Regions from separate parts of the Kitasatospora sp. NPDC096140 genome, predicted to be linked through region 1. Evidence: predicted binding sites of a transcription regulator. Region 1 holds the regulator's gene; each other region holds the start of a gene.
What was found. Region 1 encodes HrcA, which represses chaperone genes, less so after heat shock. Its sites were predicted from a motif close to TTNGCACTCNGNNNNNCNGAGTGCNAA; they were not measured.
Positions count from the first base shown of each region.

Region 2: a site for HrcA is predicted at 1,585-1,611, ahead of ABT048_RS36735 (FmdB family zinc ribbon protein). Genes of this name have one in related genera too.
Region 3: a site for HrcA is predicted at 2,040-2,066, ahead of groL (chaperonin GroEL). Genes of this name have one in related genera too.

Region 1 covers NZ_JBEOUW010000027.1:19,898-23,167, reverse strand. The annotation lists gene ABT048_RS25965 (16S rRNA (uracil(1498)-N(3))-methyltransferase) at 1-208, opposite strand, end outside; gene dnaJ (molecular chaperone DnaJ) at 287-1,429, opposite strand; gene hrcA (heat-inducible transcriptional repressor HrcA) at 1,502-2,536, opposite strand; gene htpX (zinc metalloprotease HtpX) at 2,839-3,270, shown strand, end outside.
Region 2 covers NZ_JBEOUW010000056.1:2,647-5,916, reverse strand. The annotation lists gene ABT048_RS36740 (MFS transporter) at 123-1,484, shown strand; gene ABT048_RS36735 (FmdB family zinc ribbon protein) at 1,623-1,919, shown strand; gene ABT048_RS36730 (hypothetical protein) at 2,200-2,472, shown strand; gene mscL (large conductance mechanosensitive channel protein MscL) at 2,503-2,922, shown strand; gene ABT048_RS36720 (hypothetical protein) at 2,948-3,241, opposite strand.
Region 3 covers NZ_JBEOUW010000041.1:71,520-74,789, forward strand. The annotation lists gene ABT048_RS32580 (DUF8819 family protein) at 1-148, opposite strand, end outside; gene groL (chaperonin GroEL) at 261-1,883, opposite strand; gene ABT048_RS32590 (cold-shock protein) at 2,219-2,422, opposite strand; gene ABT048_RS32595 (ubiquitin-like small modifier protein 1) at 2,961-3,239, opposite strand.

The sequences.
Region 1 (3,270 bases):
CCACGTCGATCGCGTCCTTGCCGAGCACCTCGGCGACCGTCCCGTCCACGCCGAGTCCCAGCCCGTCGGCGAGGGTCACCGCCTCGCCGGCCGTCAGCCGCTTCACGGCGGCCGCGTGCCGGCCCTCCGGGCCGTCCAGGCGCACCAGGGTGCCGGGCGCGGCGGTGGCGATCCGCTCGGTCTCGACGACGAAGACGGGCGCGGTCATGCGGGGAACCTCCGGGAGGGGGTGGATCGGGCACGCGAAAGGGGTGCCGGGTGGTCCCCGGCACCCCTCCGCGGACGGCTACCGGCCGTTGAAGGCGTCCTTCAGGCGGGAGAACAGGCCCTGCTGGCCCGGCGCGAACTGGCCGGACGGCCGCTCCTCGCCGCGCAGCACCGCGAGGCGGCGCAGCAGCTCCTCCTGCTCGGCGTCGAGCTTGGTGGGCGTCTTCACCTCGACGTGCACTATCAGGTCGCCCCGGCCGCCCCCACGCAGGTGGGTGATGCCGCGGCCGTGCAGCGGGATCGACTGGCCGGACTGGGTGCCGGGCCGGATGTCGACCTCCTCCAGGCCGTCCAGGGTCTGCAGCGGCACCTGGGTGCCGAGTGAGGCCGCCGTCATCGGGATGGTGACGGTGCAGTGCAGGTCGTCCCCGCGCCGCTGGAAGATGGCGTGGGTGGTCTCGGCGATCTCGACGTAGAGGTCGCCGGCCGGGCCGCCGCCGGGGCCGACCTCGCCCTCGCCGGCCAGCTGGATCCGGGTGCCGTTGTCGACACCGGCCGGGATCTTGACGGTCAGCGTGCGGCGGGCGCGGACCCGGCCGTCGCCGGCGCACTCCGGGCACGGGGTCGGCACGACGGTGCCGAAGCCCTGGCACTGCGGGCAGGGGCGGGAGGTCATGACCTGGCCCAGGAAGGACCGGGTGACCTGGGAGACCTCGCCCTTGCCGCGACACATGTCACAGGTCTGCGCGGTGGTGCCGGGGGCCGCGCCCTCGCCGCTGCAGGTGGTGCAGGTGACGGCGGTGTCGACCTGGAGTTCCTTGGTGGTGCCGAAGGCGGCCTCCTCCAGGGTGATCTCCAGCCGGATCATGGCGTCCTGGCCGCGGCGGGTGCGCGAGCGCGGGCCGCGCTGGCCGGCTGCGGCGCCGAAGAAGGCGTCCATGATGTCGGAGAAGCCGAAGCCCGCCGCGCCGGCGCCGAAGCCGCCCGCGCCGCCACCGCCGCCCGGGGACAGCGGGTCGCCGCCGAGGTCGTAGACCTGACGCTTCTGCGGGTCGGAGAGCACCTCGTAGGCGGCGTTGATCTCCTTGAACCGCTCCTGCGTCTTCGGGTCCGGGTTGACGTCCGGGTGCAGTTCGCGTGCCAGGCGCCGGAACGCCTTCTTGATCTCGTCCTGCCCCGCATCCCGTCGGACGCCGAGTACCGCGTAGTAGTCCGTGGCCACCAAATGCTCCGCTTGTTCCGCCTGTAGTAGTGCTGCGACTGGACGCCGTTGGTCGTCCAACGGCGACGTTTGCTACGACTCGGCCAGGATCTGACCCACGTACCGCGCTACCGCCCGCACCGCCCCCATTGTGCCTGGGTAGTCCATCCGGGTCGGACCGATCACACCCAGTTTGGCCACGCTCTCGTCGCCCGAACCGTAACCGACGGACACGACCGAGGTGGAATTCAGCCCTTCGTAGGCGTTCTCCCGCCCGATCCGGACCGTCATCGCGGCGTCATTGGTCTCACCCAGGAGGCGGAGCAGGATGACCTGCTCCTCCAGGGCCTCCAGCACCGGCTGGATGGTGAGGGGGAAGTCGTGGCCGAAGCGGGTCAGGTTGGCCGTGCCGGCCAGCATGATCCGCTCCTCGTTCTGTTCCGCGAGCGTCTCGAACAGGGTCGCCAGGACCGTGCTGACGGTCGGCCGGTCGGCCGGCTCGAACATCGCCGGGAGTTCCTCCAGCACGCCCGGGACCTCCGGGAGGCGGCGGCCGGCGGCTCCGGTGTTGAGCGCCGTCCGCAGGTCCGCCAGGACGGTCTCGCCGACCGTGCCCGGGCAGTCGACCATCCGCTGCTCGACCCGGCCGGTGTTGGTGATCAGCACCAGCATCACCTTGGCCGGGGCCAGCGCCACCAGCTCGATGTGCCGGACGGTCGAGCGCGTCAGCGACGGGTACTGCACCACCGCGACCTGCCGGGTCAGCTGGGCGAGCAGCCGCACGGTGCGCGCGACCACGTCGTCCAGGTCGACCGCGCCGTCCAGGAAGTGCCGGATCGCCCGGCGCTCGGGGGCGCTCATCGGCTTGATCTCGGCGAGCTTGTCGACGAAGAGGCGGTACCCCTTGTCGGTCGGGATGCGGCCGGCGCTGGTGTGCGGCTGGTGGATGTAGCCCTCCTCCTCCAGCGCCGCCATGTCGTTGCGGACGGTCGCCGGCGAGACCCCGAGGTTGTGCCGCTCCACCAGGGCCTTGGAGCCGACCGGCTCCTCGGTGCCCACGTAGTCCTGCACGATCGCGCGGAGCACGGCGAGCTTGCGTTCGTCCAGCTGGCGGACCTCACCGGCCATGGGGCACGCACCTCCGTCTTCGCACGTTGTCCGTCTGTGTCCCTGTGTGTCCCTGTGTGCTGCAGCGGGCCGCTCCGGGAGGCCCCGGTTTTGGCACTCTGAACACACGAGTGCCAAAACCGTACCTGCCAGTGTAAGGCCCGGGTCCTACGGCAGGAACGGCTTGACCGGCGTGATCCTGCCCGCAGTTCCGGGTACGGCCCGCGGGGCCCCGCCCGTTCACGGGTCACCGGCGCGCGGGTGGTGCCCCGGGGCCGTCCGGGTGGGAGCATCGGAAGCGACGGCGAATGGAGGAGCAAGCGATGTCGAGCTCGGGCCAGCACACCCGTTTCGCGCCCGACCGCGGCCTGACCGGCCGCATGGTCGCGACGATGTTCGTGATCGGGCTGCTGTACGTCGGTTTCACCGGCCTGCTGATCGCGCTGCTGCGCGGCGCCTGGCCGCTGATCGTCCTGATCTCCGGCGGGCTGTTCGTGGCCCAGTTCTGGTTCAGCGACAAGATCACCGAACGGGCCATGGGCGCCCACCAGGTGACCCCGGAGGAGTTCCCCCAACTGCACGGCACGATCGACCGGCTCTGCGCCCTGGCCGACATGCCCAAACCGCGCGTGGCGGTCGCCGACAACGACATGCCCAACGCCTTCGCCACCGGCCGCAACCCGCAGAACGCGGTGGTCTGCGTGACCACCGGCCTGCTGCGCCGGCTGGAGCCGGAGGAGCTGGAGGGCGTCCTC
Region 2 (3,270 bases), on a different contig from region 1:
CCCGGCAACCACACCGGGCCGACCCGGTATCTACCCCGGTCGACGCGCGAGAGGACGACTCTCGGCGCCGTCGGGGCCACACCATGCCCTGCCGCGCTACCAGGCAGCAGGAAGGACCGACCGTGACGGCCCGCCGAACGGTCGATACCTCCGCGGACAGCACCGCGGACACCAGCGCAGCCCAGGCCCCCGCCCGCGTCGGGTACGGCGAGCTGCTGCGCACCCCCGGAGCCTGGACCTTCCTGGCCCCGGCCCTCGTCGCGCGACTGCCGTACGCGATGCTCAGCATGGGCATCCTGCTGCTCGTCTCCAAGACCCACGGCTCGTACGGCACCGCCGGTACGGTCACCGCCGTCGCCGCCGTCGCCCAGGCCCTGGTCGGGCCGCAGACCGGGCGGCTGGCCGACCGGTACGGCCAGGCCTCGGTGCTCGTCCCGACCGTCCTGGTGCACGGCGCCTCGGTCGGCGTACTGATCGCGCTGGCGCTCGGCCACGCGCCGGCCTGGAGCCTGTTCCTGGCCGCCGTCCCGGCCGGTGCGAGCGTCCCGCAGATCGGTGCGATGGTCCGGGCCCGCTGGGTCGCCCGGTTCACCGCCGACGGCCCGTCCGACGCCTCGGCGGCCCGGGTCAGCACCGCGTTCGCCTTCGAGTCGGTGACCGACGAGTTCACCTTCGTGATCGGCCCGATCCTGGCCTCCGGCATCGCCGCCATGGCGAGCCCGGCGACCGCCCTGGTCGCCGAGGCCGCGCTGACCGTCGTCGGCGGCCTGGCCTTCGCCGCCCAGCGGCGCACCGCCCCGGCCCGGATCGTGCCGCAGCCCGGCGCCGAGCGCGTCTCGGCGATCGCCTCCCCCGGCGTGCGGCTGCTCGCCGGCTCCATCCTCGGGGTCGGCGCGGTGTTCGGCGGCATGCAGGTCTCGGTGAACGCCTTCGCCGACTCGGTCGGGCAGCACGACGCGGGCGGCACCGTGTACGGGATCTTCGCGGGCGGCTCGATGCTGGCCGGCGTGCTCTACGGCGTGATCGCCTGGCGGCGGCCCGTCCACAAGCGGATGCTGATCAGCTACGCGCTGCTGGTGCTGGGCTGCTCCACGCTGTGGGCGATGCCGAACCTGGTCGCGCTCACCGTCGCCGGGCTGGTCTGCGGCCTGGCCATCGCGCCGACCCTGATCAGCGGCTACACCCTGGTCGAGACGCTGGTCGCGGACGGCGCCAAGACGGAGGCCTTCACCTGGCTGACCGGCGCCATCGGGCTGGGGCTCGCGGTCGGCTCGATGGTGGCGGGCCGGCTGATCGACGGGCACGGGCCGTCCACCGGGTTCCTGGTGCCGCTGGTCGGCGCCGGCCTGGGGCTGCTCGCGCTGTTCTCGCTGCGGCACCTGCTGGTGGCGCCGCGGACTTCGAACCGGATCGTCGCCGGCTCCGCGGCGGGCTCCGTGGAGTCCGCCGGTGCTGCGCAGCTGGTGGGCGCGGCCAAGGGCTGAGCGGGGCGGTGGTTCGCGGCCGATCCCGGGCCGGGGCGGGGCCGATCTCACACCGGAGTCGCTGGACTGATCCCGCGGAATGCCGCATCATTGACCATCGTTAGCACTCATCAGGCGAGAGTGCCAGGAGGAAGACAAGTGCCCACGTACCAGTACCAGTGCACCGAGTGCGGCAACGGCCTGGAGGCGGTGCAGAAGTTCACCGACGAGGCACTGACCACGTGCCCCGACTGCCAGGGACGGCTTCGCAAGGTCTTCTCGGCCGTGGGTGTCGTGTTCAAGGGGTCCGGCTTCTACCGGACCGACAGCCGCTCCTCCTCCAGCAGCTCGGTCGGTTCCGGGTCGTCCTCGACCTCGTCGACGACGACCTCCTCGGCCCCCGCGTCGGGCACGGGCTCCTCGGCCCCCTCCAGCCCGGCTCCGGCCGCGAGCTGACCCGGGCGCCCGGAGGGAATCCCGGCGCACAGCAGTCCTCGGAAAGGCCCGTCGACCCCGCTTCCACGCGGGGGCGGCGGGCCTTTCCGCATATGTTCGGCCCGCTTTCGTCAACTCCGGAGGACCCGGCCGACCGGTGTGGGTGCACGAAGTCGTCCACAGGGGCGGGTTTGTCCACAGGCTGGGGAAACGGCTTTCCGGGCCCGGCCCGAGCGCGCATCGTGTGGGTGGTCAGCCGGCCCACCGGGGGTCGGCTGCCGGACCCTCCGGAGGTGCGTCGATGACGACCGTGGGCTTCTCCGTCCCGCTGCCCGCCCCCGCCGTTCCACCCCGGCAGGAGGTGCCCAGCTTCCCGCCGATCCGGCGCGGGTGCGGCGGGTGGCACCGTCTGCGCAGCGCGGTCCGGCGACGGGCCGGAGTGCCCGCGCTGGTGCTGCTCGCGGTGGCCGCCGCGCTCGCGCTCGGGCCCGCGCGGGCCGGCCTGCCGCCGTCCGGCGGGGGCGCGCTGGGCCGGACGGGTTGTCAATCCGGGACTGCGGAAGATCACCCGTAACCCGGCAACGACTTCGTCGTTCGAGGCGGCATGAAGGGCTTCAAGGAATTCCTGCTGCGCGGAAATGTCGTCGAACTCGCCGTCGCCGTGGTCATCGGCGCGGCTTTCACCAACATCATCAACGCCTTCGTGAAGGGCGTGATCAACCCGATCATCGGCGTCTTCGGAACGAAGGACCTGGGCTCCTACAGTTCCTGCCTCAAGGGGCCCTGTGTGGTGAGCCCGACCGGTGAGGTCACCTCCGGGGTCCAGATCCTGTGGGGATCGGTGCTCAGCGCCGCCCTGCAGTTCCTGATCACCGCGGCCGTCGTCTACTTCGTCCTGATCGTGCCCATGAACCGGATGGCGGCCCGCCGCAAGACCCCCGGGGAGGTCGCGGCGGAGGCCGAAGCCAAGGAGGTCCAACTACTGACCGAGATCCGCGACGCGCTGGTCGCGCCCCTGCGCTGACGCGCAGACCTTCCCCGTCCGCCCCTCAGCCCCCGTGGTGCGGCGGGCGCTGGCTCAGGTACCAGTCCAGCCCCCGCCCACCGCTCTCCCCCGCCCCGGAGCGCTCGCCCCAGCCGGTGTCGGTGTCGTCCCGGGACTGCTGGTCCAGCGGGTCCCGGAAGACCAGCCGGGCCTTGGCCGCGGGCTTCTGCTGCGGCTCGCCGTCCCGGGTCGGGTCCTGGTTCCCGCTCTGGTCCTGGCCCTGGCCCTGGTTCCGGCTCTGGTCCCGGACCTCGCCCGTGCCCTGCTCCGCCGGCTGTTCCTGCCCCTGCTCGCTCACCCTGTCCACTCCGTCGTTCGCGTCGTCCT
Region 3 (3,270 bases), on a different contig from region 1:
GCCACTGCTCCAGCCACCAGCGGCGGTGCGTCACCGCCTGCTCCACCAGCGAGACGACGGCGGCGTCCGCCACGTCCCGCGCGGTGAGGTCGGCCAGGATCAGTGCCCGCGCGTTGTGCAGGGCGGTCTCGATGTCGTCAGCTGCCATCCGTCCATTCTCCGTCGGCGCGCCGGAACGCGGAAACGCCGCGTGGGCGGCTCCCCGAAGGGAACCGCCCACGCGGACGAGGAACGAACCGATCCGATCGAAGCGATCAGGATCAGAAGTCCATGTCACCGCCCGGCATGCCGCCGCCGGCGGCCGCGGAGGCCTTCTCCGGCTTGTCGGCGATGACGGCCTCGGTGGTGAGGAACAGCGCCGCGATGGAGGCGGCGTTCTGCAGCGCGGAGCGGGTGACCTTGGCCGGGTCGATGATGCCCGCGGCGACCAGGTCGACGTACTCGTTGGTGGCGGCGTTCAGGCCGTGACCGGCGGGGAGGTTGCGCACCTTCTCCACCACGACGCCACCCTCCAGGCCGGCGTTGGTCGCGATCTGCTTGATCGGGGCCTCCAGCGCGACCTTGACGATGTTGGCACCGGTGGCCTCGTCGCCGTCCAGCTCCAGCTTGTCGAAGGCGACACCGGCCTGCAGCAGGGCGACGCCACCACCGGCGACGATGCCCTCCTCGACGGCGGCCTTGGCGTTGCGGACGGCGTCCTCGATGCGGTGCTTGCGCTCCTTGAGCTCCACCTCGGTGGCCGCGCCGGCCTTGATGACGGCCACGCCGCCGGCCAGCTTGGCGAGGCGCTCCTGGAGCTTCTCGCGGTCGTAGTCCGAGTCGCTGTTCTCGATCTCGGCGCGGATCTGGTTCACGCGGCCCGCGACCTGCTCGCTGTCGCCGCCACCGTCGACGATGGTGGTCTCGTCCTTGGTGATGACCACCTTGCGGGCGGTGCCCAGCAGGTCGATGCCGGCGTTCTCCAGCTTGAGGCCGACCTCCTCGGAGATCACGGTGCCACCGGTGAGGATGGCGATGTCGCCGAGCATGGCCTTGCGGCGGTCGCCGAAGCCCGGGGCCTTGACGGCGACGGACTTGAAGGTGCCGCGGATCTTGTTCACGACCAGGGTCGACAGGGCCTCGCCCTCGACGTCCTCGGCGATGATGACGAGCGGCTTGCCGCTCTGCATGACCTTCTCCAGCAGCGGGAGCAGGTCCTTGACCGAGCCGATCTTGGAGTTGGCGATGAGGATGTACGGGTCCTCGAACGTCGCCTCCATGCGCTCCAGGTCGGTGGCGAAGTAGGCGGAGATGTAGCCCTTGTCGAAGCGCATGCCCTCGGTGAGCTCAAGCTCCAGGCCGAAGGTGTTGCTCTCCTCGACGGTGATGACGCCTTCCTTGCCGACCTTGTCCATGGCCTCGGCGATCAGCTCGCCGATCTGGGTGTCGGCGGCGGAGATGGAGGCGGTGGAGGCGATCTGCTCCTTGGTCTCCACGTCCTTGGCCTGGGCCAGCAGCTGGTCGGAGACGGCCGCGACGGCCTTCTCGATGCCGCGCTTCAGGGCCATCGGGTTGGCGCCGGCGGCGACGTTGCGCAGACCCTCGCGAACCAGGGCCTGGGCGAGCACGGTGGCGGTGGTGGTGCCGTCACCCGCGACGTCGTCCGTCTTCTTGGCGACCTCCTTGACGAGCTCCGCACCGATCTTCTCGTACGGGTCTTCGAGCTCGATCTCCTTGGCGATGGAGACACCGTCGTTGGTGATCGTGGGGGCGCCCCACTTCTTCTCCAGCACGACGTTGCGGCCCTTGGGGCCGAGCGTGACCTTCACTGCGTCGGCGAGCTGGTTCATGCCACGCTCAAGGCCGCGGCGAGCTTCCTCATCAAAGGCGATGATCTTGGCCATCAGAAGTGGTCCTCCGGGACACGGTCGACTGCTCGGACCAAGGGGTGCCCGCGACGGACGGCCCTGGTGTGCGGGGGTCTTTTCCCCTACCGCTCCCGGGGGCCTCACCGACCCGGTCCGCTGTCACTCTCACGCTGTGAGTGCTAACGCCAATGATTAGCACTCCGGGTGGTCGAGTGCAAGCCCAATCGCCAACCCGCGAGCCGCCGCTGGGACCACCCCGGGGGGCCGCCCGGGAACGGCGACGGGCCCGTACGACGCGTGTCGTACGGGCCCGTCGAGAAGCGAGCGGTCACCAGCCGTGGGCCGCGCCGAGCTCCTGGAGTCGGAAGGGGTCAGACCGCCGCGCGAACCATGTCCGCCTGCGGGCCCTTCTGTCCCTGGGAAATCTCGAACTCGACCCGCTGGCCCTCCTCAAGGGTGCGGTAGCCGTCCATCTGGATCGCGCTGTAGTGGACGAAGACGTCCGCACCACCGTCGACCGCGATAAAGCCGTAGCCCTTCTCCGCGTTGAACCACTTGACGGTGCCCTGAGCCATTCCGAACTCCCCTAGTGCTGTGCTGGCCCTTCACGCGCCCGCAGGTCGCGGGCCCGGGTTGGTTGACGGCCCACCCGGGGAACCCCCCCTGGGCGCAGCCGTGCACGCCGCAACCGTCCGCACGGAACGCCCAACGGGCTCCGGTGAGCGGGTGATTGCGTCGACCGCCGCTGAATGTATCCGGACCGAAGCCCTCTGCAACAGGGTCAACCGCCGGTAATTCCGCCCCGCCGGCAAGGGACACGACGGGCCGAATCGGAAAAATCTCGGCATTCCACGCGGGACATAGCGGACGAATTACCCAAATCCCCGCGGTAATTCTGACATCGGCCTGACATGTTTCACGGCCCGGTCCCATCGGCCGGGCCCTGCCCGGCGGAACGCCGCGAACGGCCGAGAGGGAACCCCTGTTCCCAACCGAGCGACACTCTACTCCGACTCGACCCGGAAATATTCCCGCCGGAATGCAACCGGCCGCCCGTACATACGGAGAGCGGAATTCCGTACGTACGGGCGGCCGAATGGCGCGCGGGACGGCTCAGCAGCCGCCGGCCACCGCCGGAATGATCGAGACGCCGGCGCCGTCCTCGATCTCGGTCGCCAGGCCCTCGGCGAAGCGCACGTCGTCGTCGTTCACGTAGACGTTGACGAAACGGCGCAGCTTGCCGGTGTCGTCCAGGATGCGGGCGGAGATGCCCGCGTGGTTCTTCTCCAGGTCGGCGATGACCTCGCCCAGGGTGGCGCCCTCGGCGGTCACCTCGGCGGCGCCGCCGGTGTAGGTGCGCAGGATGGTGGGGATGCGGACGTTGGCGCTCATGACTCTCCTTGCGGGGGTGCGGCCCTGCGGG